2 regions of the Clostridium sp. AF32-12BH genome follow, and region 1 is predicted to be linked to the other one. Evidence: riboswitches for the same ligand, from Rfam matches in the RefSeq annotation. Region 1 holds a riboswitch; the other holds the start of a gene.
The links. A riboswitch is a leader RNA that binds a small molecule or an ion and turns the genes downstream of it on or off. The one in region 1 is predicted to bind cobalamin.

Region 2: it holds a riboswitch for cobalamin, as region 1 does, so the genes downstream of both, DWZ40_RS12255 (ABC transporter substrate-binding protein) here and DWZ40_RS16810 (sirohydrochlorin cobaltochelatase) in region 1, are expected to answer to the same signal.

What each region holds. Positions count from the first base shown of each region.
Region 1 covers NZ_QUEH01000020.1:24,807-33,016, forward strand. The annotation lists gene adhE (bifunctional acetaldehyde-CoA/alcohol dehydrogenase) at 1-2,507, shown strand, start outside; gene DWZ40_RS16800 (TetR/AcrR family transcriptional regulator) at 2,704-3,306, shown strand; gene DWZ40_RS16805 (MATE family efflux transporter) at 3,284-4,642, shown strand; cobalamin riboswitch at 4,695-4,914, shown strand; gene DWZ40_RS16810 (sirohydrochlorin cobaltochelatase) at 5,115-6,146, shown strand; gene DWZ40_RS16815 (hypothetical protein) at 6,341-7,330, shown strand; gene DWZ40_RS16820 (ABC transporter substrate-binding protein) at 7,350-8,210, shown strand, end outside.
Region 2 covers NZ_QUEH01000011.1:104,337-112,546, reverse strand. The annotation lists gene DWZ40_RS12275 (threonine/serine exporter family protein) at 1-1,211, opposite strand, end outside; gene DWZ40_RS12270 (MATE family efflux transporter) at 1,472-2,842, opposite strand; gene DWZ40_RS12265 (MerR family transcriptional regulator) at 2,934-3,764, opposite strand; gene DWZ40_RS12260 (diguanylate cyclase) at 4,152-6,221, shown strand; cobalamin riboswitch at 6,258-6,444, shown strand; gene DWZ40_RS12255 (ABC transporter substrate-binding protein) at 6,697-7,794, shown strand; gene DWZ40_RS12250 (iron ABC transporter permease) at 7,826-8,210, shown strand, end outside.

The DNA.
Region 1 (8,210 bases):
ATACGCAGGATCAGGTTGACAAAATTTTCCATGCAGCAGCAATCGCGGCAAATCAGATGCGAATTCCGTTAGCCAAGATGGCTGTGGAAGAGACCGGAATGGGCGTTGTAGAGGATAAAGTAATTAAGAACAACTATGCTGCAGAGCATATTCACAATGCTTACAAGAATATGAAAACCTGCGGTGTGATCGAAGAAGATAAGGCATATGGTATCAAGAAAATTGCAGAGCCGATCGGTCTGGTTGCAGCAGTAATCCCAACTACCAACCCAACCTCTACCGCAATCTTCAAGACGCTGATCTGCTTGAAGACCAGAAATGCCATTATCATTTCCCCGCATCCGCGTGCAAAGGCCTGCACCATTGCAGCCGCTAAGGTGGTTCTGGATGCAGCAGTAAAGGCTGGTGCTCCGGAGGGCATCATCGGCTGGATCGATGTTCCGTCTCTGGAACTTACCAATACCGTTATGAAGGATGCAGACATCATTCTGGCAACCGGTGGTCCTGGCATGGTAAAGGCAGCATATTCTTCCGGCAAACCGGCTCTTGGTGTAGGTGCTGGTAATACTCCGGCTATCATCGACGAGACTGCAGACATTAAACTGGCTGTTAACTCCATTATCCATTCCAAGACCTTTGATAATGGTATGATCTGCGCATCTGAGCAGTCTGTAACGGTACTTGCTCCGGTTTATGAAGCAGTAAAGAAAGAGTTCGCATACCGCGGCTGTTATTTCTTAAAGCCGGATGAGATTGAGAAAGTAAGAAAGACCATCCTGATCAATGGTTCCCTGAATGCAAAGATCGTTGGTCAGAGTGCATTTAAGATTGCGCAGATGGCAGGTGTTGAGGTCCCGGAGGATACCAAGATCCTGATCGGTGAGGTGGAGTCCGTGGACATCAGCGAGGAGTTCGCGCATGAGAAGCTGTCTCCGGTTCTTGCCATGTATAAGGCACAGACCTTCGATGAGGCAATCGCCAAAGCAGAGCGTCTGGTTGCAGATGGTGGTTACGGTCATACCTCTTCTCTTTACATCAATGTAAACGAGAAAGAGAAAATGGCAAAACATGCAGCTGCCATGAAGACTTGCCGTATCCTGATCAATACGCCGTCTTCTCACGGTGGTATCGGTGATCTGTATAACTTTAAGCTGCTTCCGTCTCTGACACTGGGCTGCGGCTCCTGGGGCGGCAACTCTGTATCTGAAAACGTAGGTGTCAAGCATCTGCTGAACATTAAGACGGTTGCTGAGAGGAGAGAGAACATGCTGTGGTTCCGTACACCGGAGAAGGTATATTTCAAGAAAGGCTGCATGCCGGTTGCTTTAAGTGAGCTGAAGGATGTCATGGGCAAGAAGAGAGCTTTCATCGTAACCGACTCCTTCCTGTATATGAACGGTTATACCAAACCGATTACCGATAAACTGGATGAGATGGGCATTGTTTACCAGTGCTTCTCCAACGTACAGCCGGATCCGACCCTGGCAAATGCAATCGAGGGCGCAAAGGCCATGACCGCATTCCAGCCGGATGTCATCATCGCACTGGGCGGTGGTTCTGCAATGGATGCCGGTAAGATCATGTGGGTAATGTACGAGCATCCGGAAGTAGATTTCCAGGGCATGGCAATGCGTTTCATCGATATCCGGAAACGTGTTTACACCTTCCCGAAGATGGGTGAGAAGGCTTACTTCGTAGCGATCCCGACTTCTTCCGGTACCGGTTCCGAGGTAACTCCGTTCGCGGTTATTACCGATCAGGAGACCGGCGTGAAGTATCCGTTAGCAGATTACCAGCTGCTGCCGAATATGGCGATCGTAGATACCGATAACATGATGAGCCAGCCGAAGGGCTTAACCAGTGCATCTGGTGTGGATGTTCTGACCCATGCACTGGAGGCATATGCTTCTGTTATGGCAACCGACTATACGGATGGTCTGGCCTTGAAGGCTATGAAGAATGTCTTTGAGTACCTGCCGACTGCATACAATGATGGCAGCAATGTAGAGGCAAGAAGCAAGATGGCGGACGCTTCCTGCATGGCTGGTATGGCATTTGCAAACGCATTCTTAGGTGTCTGCCACTCCATGGCACATAAGCTTGGCGCATTCCATCACCTGCCGCACGGCATTGCAAACGCACTGTTAATTTCCCTGGTTGTAGAGTTCAACTCTGCTGAGTGCCCGAGAAAGATGGGAACCTTCTCCCAGTACCAGTATCCGCACACCATGGCCCGCTACGCAGAGTGCGCACGCTTCGTAGGCATTCAGGCGAAGACCGACGAAGAAGCTGTGAAGAAACTCATCGAGAAGATTGAAGAGCTGAAGGCAGCTGTTGGTGTGAAGAAAACCATTGCAGAGTATGGTGTGGATGAGAAGTACTTCTTAGATACCCTGGATGCTATGGTTGAGCAGGCATTCGATGATCAGTGCACCGGTGCGAACCCGAGATACCCGCTGATGAGCGAGATCAAGGAGATGTACTTAAGAGCTTACTACGGAAAGTAAGATATAGAACAAAAAAATGTCCCGGAATGGAATCCCGGGGCATTTTTTGTTCTCCAAATAGAGGATGAAGTGGATTATGATATTTGATTGCTGTTGACAAAACGAATGGCATTCGCTTACAATAAAACTAATACCATTAGTTTTATTGAGCAGGAGCCAGTTCCTGGATATATGTGAAACAGAAAGGTGGATCTGAGTGGCACAAAAAGGATTGAATTCAGAAATCGTGATAAAAGCAGCAGCAGAGTTGATTGAGAAGGAGGGAAGGGAAACGTTTTCCATGCGATTGCTGGCTGATTTTTTGGGGATAAAAACAGCATCTCTTTATAATCATGTGGAAAGTATGGATGGACTGATTGCGGAGATATGTCGTTATGCGTTGCGTCTTCAAAAAGAAACGGAGATGCAGACAATAGAAGGGAAACATGGTGAAGATGCGGTACGGCTTTTGGCAGATGCGTATCGCAGCTTTGCTAAGAAGCATCGGGAACTGTACTGGCTGATCATGAATACAGCAGCAAGAGATAATCGGGTATTGGATGATGCAGCGACACTTTTTACGGATCCGCTGAAGAAAATGCTAGAAGATTTTCATTTAAGCGAAGAAAAAAGCATCCATTACCGAAGGCTATTTCGGGCAATCGTACATGGATTTGTTTCGCAGGAGGATACAGGTTTCTTTTCTCATTATCCGATGGATGTGGATAAGAGTTTTCATTTTGCTGTTCAGTGTTACATTAACAGCCTGAGACAGGAAGAAAAGAGGGAGTTTGAGCATGACAAAAACAAAAAAGGATGAGGAATTATTTGCGCGTATGCCGGTGACGCAGGCGATTCTGAGCCTGGCAGTGCCGACGGTAGTCAGTCAGATCATAACGATCATTTACAACATGGCAGATACATTTTTTATCGGGCAGCTTGGAGATCCAAAACAGGTAGCTGCTGCAACTCTTGCCATGCCGCTTTTTATGTTTATGACGGCACTTTCCAATCTGTTTGGAGTCGGTGGTTCCAGTCTGATCTCGCGATTTTTAGGCGCAGATGAACGGGAAAAAGCATCGCGCTGCAGTGCTTTTTGCATCTGGACAGCAGCGATCAGTGCGGGTCTTTATGGTATTCTGATCCTTTTCTCACGGCCGGTACTGATGCCAATTCTTGGCGCAAATGAAGAGACGTTTGACATGGCATCATCGTATCTGCTCTGGACCATTGGACTTGGTGCGATTCCAACCGTTATGAATCCGGCACTGGCCCATCTGATCCGTGCCGAAGGTTATTCCAGACAGGCAAGTTTTGGCGTAGCTTTTGGTGGTATTTTAAACATGGTCCTGGATCCGTTATTTATTTATGGGCTTCATCTTCAGATTAAAGGAGCTGCAATTGCAACCCTGCTTTCCAATAGCATGGCTCTGCTTTATTTTCTGCGGTTTATCTGGAAAATCCGTTCGACGAGTACCTTGACGTTTTCACCAGCTAAGTATACACTGGGGGAACATATTCCGGCTGAGGTCCTGAGTGTTGGTTTGCCAAGCTTTCTGATTTCCATGATGGGAACCGTTTCCAATACCGTTTTAAATCATATCATTGCCGGATATTCGAATGTGGCAGTAGCGGGAATGGGCATTGCGAAGAAAGTGAATATGCTGGCATTTGCCGTGGCGCAGGGAATTACGCAGGGAACCTTGCCGTTAATTGGATATAATTTTACTTCCGGGAACCGGAAACGGATGCTTCAGGCAATTCAGAGATTATTTGTTTTAAGCCTGGGCGTGTCACTGGTGATTGCGGCAGGACTTTATACCAATGCAGCTTTAGTGACCCGGATGTTTATCAATGACCGGGAAACGGTAGAGTATGGTTGTAATTTTCTGCATATCATCTGCTCTGCCTGTTCCATGACGACAATGACATTTTTTGTCTTGACTGTTTTTCAGGCAACTGGTAAGAAAAAACAGCCGATTATCCTTTCCATGCTGAGAAAAGGAACGGCAGACGTACCGTTTATGATCTTATTCAATGCTTTATTTGGCATTCAGGGTGTGGCATGGGCTACTCCGGTCGCAGAGACAATATCGTTGGTGACTGCGGCGCTTATGGTGATCCCGTATCTGAAAAAACTGGCAAATGACATGTAAAAAAGGTGGTGTGGGTTGCTTTTTCCGGTTGGGAATGCTACTATGGATACATATCGAAATTAGGACAATCGGTGCCGGAGTCTGCATGTACAGACAATGGGTAAAAGGGAAGCAGGTGGAAGACCTGCGCGATCTCGTCACTGTAAGTAGGGAGCACTGGATGACAAGGATACCAAATGGTATGCTGCCCACTGGTTTTTGGAGACTGGGAAGGGATTTTTCAGTGCGTGGATGGACAAGCCAGGAAACCTGCCGGTTGTTGGTACAGGAGAATTCCAGATCACGAGGACTTGGTCGTACCGTTATTCTGCAGATCCTTATTCCGGATCACAAAAAGCAGAGTTTTTTGTTACTATTCGCAGGCAGGGACGGTTCTGCCATGAATGCGTGAGACTTCTCCAGGTATTCCAAAATCGATAGTGTCAGCAATGGTGGTTTATGATACCACGTTATTTCAGAGAAGGAGAAGAACATGAAAAAAAGAACACTGACAGCATTATTTGCAGTCACTGCGCTTTCTGCTGCGATGATGGCAGGCTGTGCAGGAAAGGCAGAGAAAACCGAGGCAACCACAGCAGCAGAAACTTCCAGCGAGGCAGCAACCGAGGCTGAGACCACAGCGGAAGAAACCACTGCAGAGGCTGAGGCAGAAGACGAAGAAAATTACGACACCGGAGATGCATCTATGGATAACACAAGAAATCAGGACGAAATCGGCGAGAAGGAGTTAATGGTTGTCAGCTTTGGAACCAGTTTTAACGACAGCCGCCGTCTGACCATTGGCGCAATTGAGAACGCAATGGAAGAAGCATTCCCGGATTATTCCGTAAGAAGAGGCTTTACCAGCCAGATCATCATTGACCATGTAAAGTCCAGAGATAACGTAGCAATCGATAATGTAGGCGAAGCACTGAAGCGTGCCATTGACAATAACGTAAAGACCCTGGTTGTCCAGCCGACCCATCTGATGAATGGTCTGGAGTACCATGATCTGGTCGATGAGATCGCACAGAATTCTGATGCATTTGAGCAGGTAGCAGTGGGCGAGCCGCTTCTGACCAGCGACGATGATTTTAAGGCAGTCATCAAGGCAATCACAGACGCAACCGCAGAGTACGATGACGGCGAGACCGCAATCTGCTTTATGGGTCACGGCACTGAGGCTGACTCCAATGCGGTTTACGCAAAGATGCAGCAGATGCTGGCAGATGAAGGCTTTGAGCACTACTATGTAGGTACCGTTGAGGCTGAGCCGAGTCTGGAGGATGTGATTGCAAAGGTAAAAGAGGGCGAGTACAAGAAGGTTGTTCTTGAGCCGCTTATGATTGTAGCCGGTGACCATGCAAACAACGATATGGCAGGCGACGAGGATGGTTCCTGGAAGACGGAGTTTGAGAAAGAGGGTTATGAGGTAACCTGTATTCTGCGTGGCTTAGGTGAGTTAGAGCCGATCCAGAAGCTGTTTACCGAGCATGCTCAGGCTGCAATCGATACCTTAAAATAAAATTGTGTTGCAGCAGCATTTGGAAATCGCCAAAATGTTGCTGGTAAGAGGCATTGGATGTAAAATTCGAGCAGAAGATAGAGAAAACGGGTGGCAGGATGGAGTTCCAGCCGCCCGTTTTTATTAGACTACATAGCGAGAAGGCGCCAGCGGTGCCTCCACTAATTGGTTTATAGAGAATAAGGAGCATTGTTATGAAGAAGAAAATCTATGGCGTTATGGCGGTCGTTTGCCTGAGTGGTATGCTGGCAGCAGGCTGCGGCGGAAAAAATCAGGCAGAGACTTTGCCTGCACAGGGCGGCGCGCCGGTTGTCACAGGAGAAACAGCGGATGGTGCACAGGAGAAAACGGTAGATCAGAACGAAAATCAGAGCGAAGGTCAGAACGAATCCTCCGCGGACAGCGCAGTCGCAGCAGCGGATGAGACGGTCGCGGAGAAACAGGTAGGGACAGAGGGCATGGTCCCGGTTCCGGCTTCGGAATTAAAGGATGGCGTGTATCCGGTAGACGTGGATTCCAGTTCTTCCATGTTTCAGATCGAGGAATGTGAGCTTACCGTAAAGGATGGCGCGATGACAGCGGATATGAAGATGGGCGGTACCGGCTACTTAAAGCTTTATATGGGAACCGGCGCTGAGGCAGTCAATGTCTCTGAGGAGGACATGATCCCGTATGAAGAGGCGTCGGATGGAAGCCATCATTTTACGGTGCCGGTAGAGGCGCTTGACAAAGAAATTGACTGCAGTGCATTCAGCAAGAAAAAAGAAAAGTGGTATGACCGGGTACTGGTATTTCGTGCAGATTCCCTTCCAGACGATGCCTATCTGGAAAGTAAGCAGGTGACTGCAGAGAGTCTGGGACTTGCAGACGGCAGTTACACCGTGAAGGTGTCCATGGAGGGCGGTTCCGGAAAGGTAACGGTGGAGTCTCCGGCAAAGCTAGAAATTAAGGATGGAGAGGCAGTTGCAACGGTACGTTGGAGCAGTCCGAACTATGATTACATGAAGATTGGGGAAGAAAAATTCCTGCCGGTAAACCAGGGCGGAAATTCTGCATTTGAGATTCCGGTTGCCGTGTTTGACCGGAAGATTTCCGTGGCAGCAGATACCACGGCGATGAGCACGCCGCATGAGATTGACTATACTCTGCTGTTTGATTCTGCTTCCATTGCTGAGGTGAAATAAAGGGATGGTCGTAAGGCGTATGATGAAAAACAGGAAAGCATTAAAACGGATGCGGAAGCTTCTGGCGGTTGGAGTGCTGATTGCTTGTCTGGCAGGAATGCCGGGATGCGCCGGAACACCGGCAACGGGTTCATCATCAGGCGCTGATTCTGTGCCAGCTGGATCATCGGGCACAGGTGCAGCAGTTTCTGGTGGGACGAACACGGACACAGAAGTTTCCGGTGCAACATCAGATACAAACGCAGCTTTGACAGCACCGGTCTGGAGTGAAATGCAGCCGGAAAGCAGCATGGAGCTTTTGTATGCCACGCAGTTTAGCGTGGATTCTTACGAGGGCGGTTATGAGTTGATTCAGATTCAGGATGACGGGAAGTATCTGGTCGTACCGGAAACCATGCCGGTGCCGGAAGGCGTCCCGGATTCCATTACTGTTTTGCAGAAACCGTTAGACCATGTGTATCTGGCGGCAACCTCCGCGATGGATCTGATCGCGGCGATCGGACGCACGGACCGGATCACGTTGTCCGGCACCAAAGAATCCGGGTGGTATGTGGAAGCGGCAAAAGAGGCAATGAAAGCCGGAACCCTCACCTATGCAGGAAAATACAGTGCCCCGGATTACGAAAAGATTCTGGCAGATGGCTGCGACCTGGCGGTGGAATCGACCATGATCTACCATACGCCGGATGTAAAAGAGCAGCTTACACAGCTGAAGATCCCGGTACTGGTAGAGCGTTCCAGCTATGAGGAGCACCCACTTGGAAGAATGGAATGGATCCGGCTGTACGGCGTACTGTTTGACGAGGAAGAAAAGGCAGAGCAGCTTTTCCGGGAAAATATGGAAGCCTTAGACGGCGTGCTGTCTGAACAGCCGACCGGA
Region 2 (8,210 bases), on a different contig from region 1:
AGCCCCGGAACCATGATTACGATGGATGGAACGGTAAGAGAGATCCGCGGATAACCATTGTATTTTTTGATCAGGGAAGACAAAAGTCCTGCCGTGAGCGCACCGCTGAATGCGGCGGCTGCAGCTGGTACACCGGCAAGATCCACAAGCTCCAGACGGAGGGTATTGGCGATGGCGCCTATGATGGCGGCGGTCGCAGCAATCGGGATGGAGCTGTTGAACATAATGGAGAAGCCAAACACACCAAAGAAGCTGGCAATCAGTCTTAGCAGCAGGTGAAGACCCGGGGCAAGATTCATGGAAGAAAAATCCTGCGGATGCAGGTTGAGAAGAAGTGCCATGATCCAGGCAAACATGGTTGCCACAACAACGATGATGATGGAATAGGTAAGCCGTTCCAGACCGGATCTCAGATCAAGCTTTGCAAGGTCGATCCCGCTGGTAATAAACGGGAATCCAGGGATGATGAAAAGCATGGAACACAGGTATCCAGCCTCATGAAATTCGGGTATATGAAAGATAAGTTCGGCCAGGTTCAGCAGCAGGGCATAGACCAGGCATGCTGCGGATACGGAGACCGCGATATTCATATAGAGGGTAAAATGATGCTTGATCAATTTGGTGCGGATGAGGTTTCCAATTCCGGCTGCAAGAAAGGCAAGGATCATTTCCACAGGACCTCCGCCAAGCAGAAAGGTGAAAGCACAGCAGGCGATGGCGGCCGCCAGACCCAGCCGGAGCGGAGAGTAAAGCGCATGAATTCTCTCGATTTCATCCAGGCACTTGTGGATTTCTTCTCCAGTCAGGTGCGCTTCCTCGTGCGGAAAACTGTCAACAAACTGCTCCATGCGGTATAGTTTGGCTGTGTTGACTCCGGTGTTGGCGATGCACAGTGACTGGGAAACACAGTCATGACCGTCAAAACAGTTAAATTCAATGGACATAAGACCAACATCTACCGCGCACGTAACCCCCAGTTCTCTGGAAAGCCGGTTCATGGAAGTGCGGACACGCCAGGCTCCGGTTCCGCAGGAAAGCATGATCAGCCCAACCCGACCGATGACGGATGCTTTTTCAATCAATCCGGCTTTTGCGATCAGCACGTGGCTGTCTGCATCTGCATAAGCATGCCATGGAATTTCCATGTGATTTTTTTCCATAATGTCGGTATAGGCCTGCGGCTGACCGGTTGTGAAGGGATTATTTATCATCGGTACTCACTCTTTTCTGGTATTTTTGCTGCTGTTTGCGCTGCCCGTAAACAGTGACATATTTTTCTCAAAGAGATTATACCGTTGTGTGTACAATATGAAAACAGTATCATTGATATAGTGATTATATAAAATTTGTATGGCTTGATTTTCGAAAAAATCTGCTATTCCACCCGCAGCCCTCCCCTGGTTTCATAATCCATGCGGCTTTCTGCCACATTCTGTTCAATCAAATAATTTATATAAGTAGGGCGTGCTCTTTAATCATGATTGGTCTGTCGGGAAGTTGTGAAGAGTTTTTCTGCGTGTTTCCCATGCTTCATCCACATAAACGCGCCGGTGCAGATGATCACAGACAGAAATGAACCGGCTGGTGCGGCAAATCCCATCGGGAACAGCGTGTCCGGGTATTGTCTGGATGCCAGGTAAGCAATCGGAATACGTGCGCAGATAATGGCCGCCAGGTTGTGCATAAAGGAAATACCGGAAAGGCCATACGCGCAGAAATATCCGCTGAAGCAGAAGTGAATCCCGGCAAAAATGGTGTCCCAGATATAGCTGTGCAGATACTGGCTGCCGAGACGGACCACATCGGCGTTATCCGAAAACAGATGGACTGCCGAGCCACCCAGAAACTGCATGAGTACGGAGATCACAATCCCGTAGAAAACGGTAATACTCATGGCGCAAAGCAGCGTCTGGCTTGCCCGCTCGTGCTTTCCGGCACCGATATTCTGGGCAGAGAGTGCGGAGACAGTGGAGAGCATGGAGGACGGGACCAGGAAAAACAGGCTGATCATTTTTTCCACGATACCGACTGCCGCTGCATCGTTTAAGCCACGGCGGTTGGCAATGATGGTGATCACGATGAATGCGATCTGAATGAATCCGTCCTGCATGGCGATCGGAAAGCCAATCTTTAAAAGATTTCCCATAACCGCTCTGACCGGTTTTAAATCAGCTGCATGAAAGCCCGGAATCATTTTTTTACGGAATACCATGGTCAGGGAGACCAGCACGCTGATCGTCTGGGACAGGGTAGTGCCAAGTGCTGCACCGGCAGGCCCCATATGCAGTGCTCCAATGAACAGGTAGTCGAGGGCAATGTTAAACGCACAGGCAATGGCGATGAAATACATCGGACTTTTCGAGTCTCCCATCCCGCGGAAGATGGAGCTGATGATGTTGTAAGCCGTGATAAATGGAATGCCGATAAAGCAGATCGTTAAGTAGATGATGGTGTCCTTCACGGCCTCCTGCGGAGTGGACATGATTGCTGCGATCGGCTTTACAAAGTACAGCAAAACTACGGTAAGGCAAATGGAAAGCAGCATGAACAGCGTTACGGTATTGCCGATGGACCGGTTGACCTGTTTGCGGTCACTGGCTCCGACGGCACGTCCGATCATGACGGTTGTTCCCATGGCCAGTCCGACGATCATGACAGTAAGCATGTGCATGACCTGGCTTCCGATGGAAACGGCCGTGGTAGCACTGACCCCGTTAAACTGACCGATGATGAACAGGTCGGCAGTTCCGTAAAGCGTCTGCAAAAAATAGGAAAGAAAGTACGGAAGCGAGAACAGCAGGATGGTTTTCGGCACGCTTCCAGTTGTTAAATTGTGTTCCATGAATATGTCTCCTTTGATTGAAAATAGGTTTTACAGGCTGATAGCTTTTTAATCTGTGAATAGTTAAGCTCCATGCGTTCGTGAACAGTCATTACGCATTGCACTGTATTGGAATGCAGATTTCGGTTACAAATTTGTCCGTGTCGTTTGTGACACCGTAGTCGATCAGCGTGATTTCGCGGGAAAAGCCGGTAATCTGCATTTTGTGCATGGAAATATAGTCCAGCAGCTTCCGGTACTCTTGCGGTGCTTCGGTATGCTGCCCGTGAAAGCGGATCCGCACAGCCAGCGTTTCCGGCAGTGTGAGTGTGCTGCCGCGATAGAGATCCTCCTGCTCCAGCATGAGGAAGATTCCATCGTACGAAGTAATCTGATGACTCAATAGATGTTCGCAGGAAATGCCGACTCCGACTTTGCCAAGGAAGATCAGTGCTTCGGACTGGGATTCGTCGAGCTTCTTCAAATTGGTTTCCATATCGAGCGGTTCGCCGGTTTTTAGGGAATCATCGATCCATACGATCCGGCTTGCTGGCAGCTGAATCAGGGAGATGGTATCAAGTGGGACACTTTGTGCGTCTAAAAGCCAGTTCAGGCGATGCTCGATTTTTCGTTCGATGCGTTTTAACGCTTCCTGTTTTTCAAGAACGATCTGCCTTTGATGAAGCAGTTTCTCTTCGATGGAAGAAATATCCCGGTTCTGCAAAAAATCAATGATCTCAGCCAGCGACATATCCAGGGCTCTCAGATAGCGTATGGTATTGAGAATTTCAAACTGTTCGGTACCGTAATAGCGGTAGCCGGAATCTGGGGAAATGTATTCCGGTGTGAGCAGACCGATCGTTTCATAATGTCTCAGGCTGCTGACACTGAGATGAAACAATTTCGACACTTCTCCGATTGAAAACAAATTTTTTTTATCCATAGGCAGGACCTTTCTGTACTGCAAAGTTTTTTTGATGAGTTTTATATGCTGCTGCATTTTGTATTGCACGTTTTTTATTATAAACACTACAATGATTATAGAGTCAAGAGAAAAAGTAATAAAACAAAATTTTTCAATACGGAATAAAAATAAAGAGAACTAATTGACAATAATTGGGAATATTTATATAGAAGAAACAGGAATGGAAAGACCGGTGAAACTTGGAAAAAAGCCAGTTTCACCGGTCTTTTTGGACGGAATTTTATGGATAGTTATGCTCAAAATCGACAAGTTTCGCCATAAATCTGCCAAGCATATCGCGTAGGATGTTGAGGCTGTGTTATAATACTATTATATTGCGCCTAAATATAGAAAGTGTATCAGAACATGGAAACAAAAGAGAAACATATGGACTTAAATAACCGTTTTTTGGAAGAAGCTGTTTTTGCGATTGCAGATGGTTACTGCAGCATCAACCTCACGAAGAACCTGATCCCAGGTGTCATGCATCAGGTCGTGGACGGGGTAAATTATGACTTAAATAAACAGCTTGGAATGCCGGAAAATTCCAGCTTTACAGAGATCGTGGCGCAGTGGGCCCTGACGATCCCGGAAGAAGGACGAAAGGATTTTCTGGATGTTCTGGACCGGGAAAGTCTTTTGGCGCGTTACCGAAAGGGGGAACGCCATATTTCCTTCACGTATTGGACGAGGACGGCGACCTACGAGCCGATGCTGGCAGAGGATCATCTGGCGATGTTTGAAGATGAGAAAACGGGCGATATCCTGGGGGTAAATTATGTGCTGGACCGCACGGAGCAGCACCGCTTAAAACAATATAAAGCACAGCTGGAGCAGAAAACGCAGAAGCTGGAAGCTTTGCTGGAGGTGGAAAAGGTATACAATACCAAGCTGTACCTCGATGCGCTGACCGGTGCTTATAACCGCCGTTATTATGAAGAAGTTGTGCATGATTTTACCGGTCCTTCCGGTGTGGCATTGATGGATCTGGATGATTTTAAGATCTATAATGATACCTATGGTCACCAGGCGGGAGACCGTGCCCTGGAAACTGCGGCGAAAGCGGTCCGCGCCTGCATCCGCACGGGAGATATGTTTATCCGCTATGGCGGTGATGAATTTTTGCTGGTTTTAGTCGGGATTCCGTCTCATTTCTTCCAGGCAAAGCTGGATCAGGTACGCGAAAAGGTATACCATGCCAGTGTTCCAGGGTATGCGCATATTCAGCTTTCCATGAGTATCGGAGGTGCCATGCAGACGCTTGCAGAGCCGATGGAAGCAGTTGTCTGCCGGGCAGACCGCCTGATGTACCAGGCAAAGCGTCATAAAAACAAGGTGATCGTGGAGGGCAGCGAAGAGGAACAGAGTCTGGCACATGGCGCTGCCTCCAGCCGGGAACACCAGAAGATCCTGATCGTGGATGATTCCCAGTTAAACCGGGAGCTGCTTGCTGCAATCTTAAGTGACGATTACCAGATCATGGAGGCAGAAGACGGTCAGGAAGGATTGAAAATCTTATATGAGAATCAAAAACAGATCGCGCTGATACTTTTGGATATCAATATGCCGAAACTGGATGGGTTTGGGGTATTGAAAGCCATGAATGCAAACCATATCATCGAAGATATTCCGGTCATCATGATCTCCAGCGATGACTCGGAGGTGGTGATCCGTGAATCTTATGAGCTTGGAGCTTCTGATTATGTGAACCGCCCGTTCGATGCGCGGATCGTGTACCGCCGTGTGGCAAATACCATCAAGCTCTATGAAAAGCAGCGGCGTCTGGTGCAGCTGGTGTCCAGGCAGATCCGTAAGCAGGAGCACAATACGTCCATGCTGGTTGGGGTGTTGAGCCAGATCGTGGAATTTCGAAATGGGGAAAGCGGCTCTCATGTGCGTAACATCCGCAGAATCACAGAGCTTCTGTTAAATTGTCTGACTGCGATCACGGATCAATACAAGCTCACGTCGCAAGAAAAGGAAAATATTCCACTGGCTTCTGCCCTGCACGATATCGGCAAGATCGCAGTGGATGAGAAAATCTTGAATAAGCAGGGAAGACTGACAAAGGAAGAGTTTGAGATCATGAAAACGCACAGCATGATGGGAGCCGAGATGCTCCAGAAGCTGGAGAACTTTGAGAAAGAACCGCTGCTGCAGACAGCCTATGAAATTGCCCGTTGGCACCATGAACGATGGGATGGAAGCGGATACCCGGATGGACTGAAAGAAGATAAGATCCCGATCAGTGCACAGCTGGTATCCATGGCTGACGTTTACGATGCACTCACCAGTGAACGGTGCTACAAGCAGGCGTTTTCCCATGAGACTGCGATTGCAATGATCAAAAATGGGGAGTGCGGGGCATTCAATCCATTGCTGATCCAGTGCCTGACCCAGGTGGAAGAAGAACTGAAAGGGAAAAGTAGAAAATAACAGGTTTTGTATTGACAGTTTCAGCCTGTATGTCGTAAACTATGCTGCGGAATCAGTGTCGGTCGTTTGGGACCGGTGAAAAGGGAAACGGGTGGAAGTCCCGTGCGGTGCCGCCGCTGTAAGCGCATAAAAGGCAGTCTGCATTTCACTGTATCATTATGGGAAGAAATCGGACAACATTGCCGCGCAAGCCAGAAGACCTGCTTTTTCCACTTTTGCTGTCACGGTCCATGACATGGCAAGGGAAACAAGGGGAAAGTCTGCTGTTTGACACGCATGTGTGAACAGGAATAAACGTGTCCCCTGGATGCAAAATACGGTGCATCATTCGGTTTATCGTTGGATAGGCTGAATGGTGCTTTTTCTTTTTTATATGACATTGCGATAGGGCAAGTTATGTTTTTGCATCACATTCCTGCATGGGTGTACAGAAAATTAATTTTTACTCATTTTCAACATCAGGAGGAAAACAATTATGAGAAACAAGAAACTGGTAACATTCACGATGGCTGCCTGCATGATGACAGGCCTGGTAGCTGGCTGCGGCGCAAAAAATGCAGATACTGCTTCCAAGGCAGAGACTGCTGCTGAGAGCAGTACTGAAGAATCGAAACAGGCAGAAACCGAAGAATCCAAAGCTGATGAGGCAAAGACAGATGGTGCAGAGGAAGCTTACGAGCCGGTTACCATTACCTTAAACCTGCAGCGTTCTGGTCTGGGTGAAAATGTAGAATATACCTTTACCAAAAAGCTATCTGCTGTTGTGGCATCCGGTGATCAGATGGCAGATTTCTTCTTTGATCTGGGACTGGAAGACCAGATGGTTGGTTACACGAAGGGAAGCTGCTGGAGTACGGTTTCCCAGTATCCGGCAAGAGACAAGGTGCCGCAGCTTCTGGAGGCAGGAAAGGGCATTTCCAATCTGTCCAAAGAGGAGCTTGCAGCTACCGGCTGTGATTTCCTGATGGGCTGGGACTCTGTATTTTCTGATAAAAACTTCGGAAAAGAGTTCTGTGATGCAAACGGAATTGCCATGTATTTCCCATACGTATGCTCCGATCAGGCAACCTTTGAGGATCTTTACAAGGACTATGAGACCTTAGGAAAAATCTTCCAGGTAGAGGATGTTGCTTCTGAGAAGATCCAGGCAATGAAGGACACCCTTCAGGAAGTAAAAGATACTCTCGGTGAGGATGTTTACCAGAATCCGGTTACCGTATTTGCTTATGATTCCGGTGAGGATGCACCGTTTACCGCATGTCAGGGTATGCCGGGCGACATCATCAAACTGGCTGGCGGAATCTCCATTTTTGATGACATTGAGGCTGGCTGGGCAACTCCTTCCTGGGAAGAAGTTGTAGAGCGCGACCCGGATGTGATCCTGATCCTGGACTACACCGGAGACATTTCTGAGAAGAAAAATTTCCTGGAGACCAACGAGTTCACCAAGGATTTAAGAGCTGTCAAAGAGGGCAAGATCTACTCTGCATGCTGCAGTGATATGCAGGGTTCTGCAGGTTCTGCAGAGGCTGTCAAAGAGATCGCAAAGCAGCTGTATCCGGACAAATTCTAATTGGCCCCGTTTTAGGAGAAAAAAACAGAAAATGAAATCAGAAATCAGTAAAAACAATGGACGGAAAACGGGCCGTTTTGCCGTAACACTCCTGATTGTCCTGCTTCTGATCGCGTTCGTCACAACCATTTCCGTGACACTTGGAGCCATCCATGTGTCGCCGGATGAAATCTTAAAGATCATCGTAAATAAGGCATCGGGAAGTGATCTGTTTCCGGTTACCTGGGAGCAGAAAACGGAAAATATCATCTGGAATATCCGCTTTCCGCGCGTGATCATGGCCTTTATCGTGGGAGCCGGATTATCGCTTTGCGGTGTGCTGATGCAGGCGCTGACGAAGAACCCGTTGGCAGATCCGTATGTGCTGGGCATTTCCTCCGGTGCTTCTGCCGGTGCGGTCAGTGTGATCATTTTGG